Linked DNA regions of Aureimonas sp. SA4125. The protein of the gene in region 2 interacts with the protein of the main gene of each other region in a pairwise test. Links are inferred from orthologs where the notes say so. Each region holds a gene or a part of one and is shown on either strand. Other genes may lie near its edges.

Region 1 (3,574 bases), 2.5 Mb from region 2 along the record:
CAGTTCCGCCCCGTCGCGCGACACACGCCGGGCGGTCAAATCTATGATTATGGAACCGACAGCGAGGACGCCGCTGCCGTTATTCGAGGCCAAACGGTGCCTGAGTGCCGTCCTAACTCGTGCAAGCAATTCGTCGGTGTCGAACGGCTTGACGACATAATCGTCCGCGCCGAGATCGAGCGCTGAGACCTTTTCTGCGGTCGCGTCGCGGGCAGTCAGGACGATGACCGCCCGGTGCATTGCCTTGATGAGCGGCACGAGCTCAATGCCGTCACGATCGGGAAGGCCAAGATCGAGAAGAACGAGTTCACAGCCTTCGCGACGCGCCAACGTTAGCGCTTCTGCGGCGGTCGCTGCTTCGCTGACAGTGTAACCGGCGCGTTCGACAGCACCCCTCACCAATCGGCAAATGGCTGGTTCATCGTCAACGATCAGTATCTGTCCGGTCACATCTGCCCCTCTTCGGGCAGCGATTGGCGAATGCTCGATTCGGGCCAAATAACTTCGAACACCGCCCCTCCTTCATCACGATTGCGTGCTGTGACGCCTAAGCCCATCGCATCAGCAAAGCCCTTGACGATTGCTAGGCCGAGGCCGGTGCCACCGCTCATGTCGTCTCCGTCCACGCGAGTGAAACGGTCGAACAGCGTTGTTTCACGACCTTGCGGCAAGCCCGGTCCATCGTCGAGCACCGCTAGCGTTAGCCCATCATGGGCGCGTCGTGCATGGATTCGGATCGACGTTCCGGGAGCGGCAAACTTGGCAGCGTTCCCGAGCAGGTTGATAAGAACATGATGCAACATGCGCGGATCGGCCTCTACGAGCGGCAGCGTGGGCGCCACATCCAGTACCAGCAGATGATGGGTAAGTTCGGCGCGCAAATCTTGGGCGGCGGCGGCAACGGCATCAGTCAGGTCGGTCGCCTCGCGCCGGACGACCAACGCCCCGGCCTCAATCCGGGTCATTTCCACGAGATCGTCAAACACCCGCCGCAACCGGCGGGCTTCACCCTTGAGCGTGGCGGTCGTCGTCGATGCGCCATGTTGAGCTGCCAGTTCGTCCGCCGCCGCGACAACGGCTGTCAAAGGCGTCTTCAGGTCATGCCCGATAGAAGATAGGAGCGTCACGCGCAGATCGTCGCGTTGCTTCAACGCGCTCACTTCGCGCGCATTCGCTTCGAGTGTCAGGCGTTCATGGGCGAGCGCCGCCTGACCCATGAGCGTCGTGAACAAGACGCGCTTGTCGGCTGGTACCGGGTCGCCACGTCCGTTGGGGGCGAGACCAAGAACACCCAATACGCCTAGTGCCGTTTCGAGCGGGTGGAATTGCCAGTCGCTCGCGGTCAGCGTGCCGCTGTCGCGCCCGGTCACTTCGCCTCGGTCAAAGGCCCATTCGCCCGCTGCCATATCGATCGCGCCCAGCGATGGATTTTCGGGACTTGCGCCGATCACGACGAGCCGGTTCCCATCTCGTGCAAACAGAACGGTTGAGACGTCGAGAAGATGAGCTACTTCCTCGCAGACCGCCGTCGCAGTCCCCGCTTGATCGGAAACCGCCGCCAAGCGTTGTCCAAACGCCGCGAGGGCTGCATTTTCGGTCGCCGTACGCGCGCCGATGGTGGCTTCACGTTGCAGGCGGCCCGCAAGCTGGCTTGCGACAATCGCCACGATCACCAGTACGAGCAACGTCACGACATTCTGCGGATCAGCGATCGTGAAGGTATAGAGCGGCGGCAGGAAGAAGAAGTTGTAGGCGAGGGCGGCGGCTACGCTGGCCACAAGCGAGGGCCGCAGACCGAACAGCGTCGCAGTCGTGATTACCGGCAGCAAGTAGACTAAATCGATCGAGTTCAGTCCAAGCAGCGGCTGGACTCCGATTGCCGCTATCGTCGTCAACGTCACAAGCCCGAAGCCAATAAACATCCCGCGAGTCGCTGGCGGTCGGATAGTTGGCAGCTCCGCCTTGGACGAGGCCGCTTCGGCGACGGGAACAACGTGGACAGCCACACCGTCCAGTCCGCGCACCAGCCGATCGACGACCGAGCCGTGGCGAAGTTCGAACCACCAGCTCCGGCGAGACTTGCCGATGACGACGGCCGTTGCGCGCGTCTCGAGGATATGCGCGCACAGCCCGTCGAACACCGACCGCGCGGGGACGGTAACGATGGTAGCGCCAAGGCCGGTCGCGAGCTTTAGCGCATCGGCCATGCGCTCGCGCGCGTCGGCGCTCAGGGTCGCGTTGCGCGGCGTCTCGACACTCACCGCTGTCCAGGTCGCGTGCAGCGCGTCGGCAAGTCGCTTGGCGGCGCGGATAAGCGCTTCACCGCCGGGCTGATCGCCGATGGCGACAACCACGCGCTCGCCCGCCGCCCAGGTGCCGCGCTCGCCAATGCTTTCGACGTGATCGAGCAGGTGGCGATCGACCGTCTGCGCGGCGCGCCGCAAAGCCAGTTCACGCAATGCCGACAGGTTTGACTTGGAAAAGAAATGCCCAAGCGCACGCGTCGCCTCTTGCGGGACATACACCTTGCCAGCCTTCAGCCGCTCGATAAGTTCGTCGGATGGCAGATCGACGACTTCGATGTCGGCATCGTCGAGGATCGCATCGGGAACGGTCTCACGGACACGAACGCGCGTGAACCCGGCGACGACATCATTCAGGCTTTCGACGTGCTGGATGTTCAAGGTCGTCAGAACATCAATGCCCGCGTCGCGCAGTTCTTCGATGTCCTGCCAGCGTTTGGGATGACGGCTGCCGGGGGCGTTGGTGTGAGCGTATTCGTCAATCAACGCGACGCGCGGCTTGCGAACGAGCATCGCATCGATATCGAACTCAGCCAGGGTATGCGCACCATGCTCGATCGAGCTGCGTGGCAACACTTCAAAAGGCGCAACCAGACTCTCCGTTTCGGCGCGGCCGTGCGTTTCCACCACACCCGCGACGACATCAAGGCCACTTCGCAGCAGCTCCGCGCCTTCACGAAGCATCTCGAACGTCTTGCCCACACCGGGGGCCGCACCCAGGAAAATCTTGAGCCGCCCGCGCGCCTCACGCCGCGCTGCCTTCAGCAGCGCTTCGGGAGAGGGACGGGCGGCATCGTTCATGGTGTAGCGGTAGGCGCAATCCGGTCGAGCTGTCGATTAAGGAGCAGCACGTTCACCCGCCGTTCTCCAATGATGCCGAACAGGGGATAGGCGATGCTGCTTTCGACGAGCGCGCGCACCTGCTCATCCGGCAACCCCCGTGCGGTGGCGACCCGCGCGGTCTGCGAAAAAGCCGCCTCGGGGCTGAGATCGGGATCCAGCCCCGAGGCGCTAGTGGTGACCAGGTCAGGCGGAACAGAAACCCCGGTCATTCCTTTCGCGCGCGCGTCGGCCACTCGGGTGGCGATAGCATCGCGCAAATCTTTCGAGCCGGGGGCAAGGTTGGTCGCGGCGGAGGCCGCAGCGTCATAGCCCTTGCCCGCGGCCGAGGGACGCGGCTGAAAGTAGCGCGGACTGGCGAAATTCTGCGCGATCAACTCCGAACCGATAACGCGATCACCATCCCGGATGAGGCTGCCATTTGCCTGTCG
Region 2 (2,999 bases):
TCTTCAGCCATTCCGCCCGCAGCGCCGGCGGCAGCTTTCCCGTGACGCGGAGCGACGAGGAATGGCGCAAGATCCTGACGCCTGACCAGTTCTCCGTCCTGCGACAGGAAGGGACCGAAAGGCCCTTCTCCAGCCAGTTGAACGACAACAAGAAGAGCGGGCTCTATCACTGCGCCGGCTGCGACACCGCGCTGTACTCCTCGGCGGCGAAGTTCGACTCGGGAACGGGATGGCCGAGCTTCACATCGGCCCTGGCCGGGGCGACGGCGACGACGACCGACTACAAGCTGATCTATCCGCGCGTCGAGGAACATTGCGCGACCTGCGGCGGTCATCTCGGCCACGTCTTCGATGACGGCCCCCCGCCGACCGGTAAGCGTCATTGCATCAATGGCGTCGTCCTGACCTTCCGGGAAGGCGACGTCGCCTCCTGACAGGGCTTTGGGGAACAGGTCGTGGCCGCTCCTCATGATTTGTTTACCGGACAGGCGGAGCATCGGTGATGCGCCGCCTGTTTTGCTTGAAGGGAGCTCCGCCGCAATATTGAACTCGGCTCATCGTAGCGCCATATGCAAGCCCACAGCGGGAGATGCCTAACCTCAGGGTCTTCCATAAAAGTCGCTTTTAACAAGGACTTGCCGCATGAGTCGCATGACGCCTTTTTCCAGTCCGCTTTTGCTTGGCTTCGACAGCGTGGAGCGGACTTTGGAGCGGATCGGCAAGGGTGGTGAGGGCTACCCGCCCTACAACATCGAGCGCTTGCGCGAGGAGCCGACCGGCGAGGAGGCGGGAGCGAATTTTCTGCGCATCACGCTCGCTGTGGCGGGGTTCAGCCCCAGTGAGCTGGAGGTTACGACGGAAGAGAACCAGCTGACGATCAGGGGCCGGCAAGCCGACGACAAGGACCGCGACTATCTCCATCGCGGCATTGCTGCCCGGCAGTTCCAGAAGACCTTTCTGTTCGCCGACGGCATGCGGATTGTCGGCGCCCGGCTCGGAAACGGCCTCTTGATGATCGATCTCGCCCGGCCCGAGCCAGAGCGCATCGTCAAGCGCATCGAAATCGTCGTCGCAGACTGACCGCCAGGACGCATCTTCTTCCCGTGCATCACGCTTTCATCAGGAGACAGACCATGACGAATTCATTGCGCACCGTTGTCGCCGCGAGCGATCTGGCCGCTATCGGCGAGGGGCATGTGGCCTATCTCCGTCGCATGTCCTCGGACGACATCAGGGCGAAATTCCCGGCCGCCAAGGAGATCCAGCCGGGTATCGACCTCTGGGCCCTGTTCTCTGCCGACGGCACGCCCCTCGCCGTCTCCGACGACCGCGGGAGCATCCTTGCCAGCGCCTCGCAGAACGAGCTGACGACCGTCAGCCTCCACTGATCCCTACGCCGGTCCGGGCGCCCGCCGCCTGGACCGCACCCGTCCGGTCGATCAGCCGACGATCGGCTTCGTTTCGGTCATGATGGAATAGATCGTCTCGGCGTCCCGCGCCCCGCGAAGGCGGTTCACCGTATCGCTGTTGCGCAGCATCCTTGCGATCTTCGAAAGCGCCTTCAGGTGATCGGCGCCAGCATCCTCCGGTGCGAGCAGCAGGAAGACGAGGTCGACCGGCTGGTCGTCCAAGGCATCGAATTCGATGGGATGGTACAGCCGGCCGAAGACGCCGACGAGGCTCGTCAGGTTTTCGATCTTTCCATGCGGAATGGCGATGCCGTTGCCGACGCCGGTGGAACCCAGGCGCTCGCGCTGCATGACCCTGTCGAGGATCTCGCGCTCCGGCAGGCCCGTCCTCCTGGCTGCCAACTCGGCCAGCTCCTGCAGCACCTGTTTCTTGGAGTTCGCCTTCAGGGCAGGCAGGATCGAATCCGGACCGATGAGGCTGCCCAGATCCATGCTGCTGTTCTTCAGGGTCTGGCTGGATGTCATGAAGTCGGAAATCCGTGTCCTGGCCGGCCTGCCGATGATGGGCCGGAAAAGGCGAGCGGCGCGTTGATCGCGGGATGGGAGAAGGGAACGCCCGTTGTGTCAGGCATTCCCCCCGTTCCCATGGTCAGGCTTCGGGCTTGTAGGACGATGGGTCGACCCAGCCGAAATTGCCGTCGGCACGGCGGTAGACGATGTTCACCTCGCCATTGCCGGCATTGCGGAAGACGACGACCGGGCTGTCGCGACGGTCGAGCTCCATGACGGCACTCGCGACGGTCATGACGCCCACCTTCAGCGAGGTCTCGGCCACGATGGCCGGCGCGTAGTCCTCCGGCATCTCGTCGACCTCGTCCGACTCGGGCGACGGCGCGGCCATGACGGTATAGGCGACGTCGCGCTGCTGGCCGTTGCCATTGGCATAGTGGTCCTTCAGCCGCCGCTTGTAGCGCCGCAGCCGCTTGTCGATGCGCTCGGCGGCGTCGGCGAAAGAGGCTTCCGGGTCGTGTGCCATGCCGGCGGCCTGGAAGATGACGCCGGTATCCAGATGCAGCGTGCAATCGGTCTCGAACCGCGGTCCCTCCTTGGAGACGACCACCGTGCCGCTGAAGTTTCCGTCGTAATATTTCCCCACCGACTGACCGAGACGATCCTCGATCCGCGTACGGAATGCCTCGCCGACATCCATGTGTCTGCCCGAAACCCGAACACCCATATGACTTAAGCTCCCTCGGACAAGCGACCCGCGTGATTCCCGCAAGTCAGTCCTTTGCTTGATACACCCGTCGGCACGTCCTGGCCGAAAAATCGCCGCGCCGTTCGTCGCGCGATCTCTCCGGCGTTCGTCGCGGACCCGCAGCTTCCGGGTGTGTGGGCTTCTAAAAACGAACGACGCTCCTGTCAACGCGAAGCCCCCCCTCGCGTATCCCGAGAGGGGCAAGCCGAGCGGTCGTCGAGGAAAATTGTTTTGGCTGCACCGGCCGCCCGCTTCGCTTGGCGGCAGGGGACCTTCAGCAGGCAACCATGCGGGCCTTCATCTCGCGGCGCCGCTGGATGGAGGAGCGGATG

Evidence for each region.
Region 1: the proteins of ptsN (region 2) and Sa4125_RS10920 interact in binary tests that used the Escherichia coli proteins (3 or more experiments, as listed by UniProt). The link is inferred for Aureimonas sp. SA4125 from one-to-one orthologs.

What each region holds. Positions count from the first base shown.
Region 1 is NZ_AP025032.1:2,353,308-2,356,881, reverse strand. The notes cover bases 247-3,504. They hold Sa4125_RS10920 (sensor histidine kinase KdpD), read right to left. Parts: upstream 3,105-3,504; coding sequence 447-3,104; downstream 247-446. Other genes in these bases: kdpC (potassium-transporting ATPase subunit KdpC), read right to left, coding at 3,101-3,504; Sa4125_RS10925 (response regulator transcription factor), read right to left, coding at 247-450. Outside these bases: more of Sa4125_RS10925, read right to left, coding at 1-246; more of kdpC, read right to left, coding at 3,505-3,574. UniProt on the Escherichia coli protein: Member of the two-component regulatory system KdpD/KdpE involved in the regulation of the kdp operon. KdpD may function as a membrane-associated protein kinase that phosphorylates KdpE in response to environmental signals.
Region 2 is NZ_AP025032.1:4,851,885-4,854,883, forward strand. Bases 171-2,853 are described here. They hold ptsN (PTS IIA-like nitrogen regulatory protein PtsN), read right to left. Parts: upstream 1,902-2,853; coding sequence 1,440-1,901; downstream 171-1,439. Other genes in these bases: msrB (peptide-methionine (R)-S-oxide reductase MsrB), read left to right, coding at 171-434; Sa4125_RS22930 (Hsp20 family protein), read left to right, coding at 643-1,080; Sa4125_RS22935 (DUF1150 domain-containing protein), read left to right, coding at 1,119-1,388; raiA (ribosome-associated translation inhibitor RaiA), read right to left, coding at 2,059-2,646. Outside these bases: more of msrB, read left to right, coding at 1-170; rpoN (RNA polymerase factor sigma-54), read right to left, coding at 2,942-2,999. UniProt on the Escherichia coli protein: Seems to have a role in regulating nitrogen assimilation.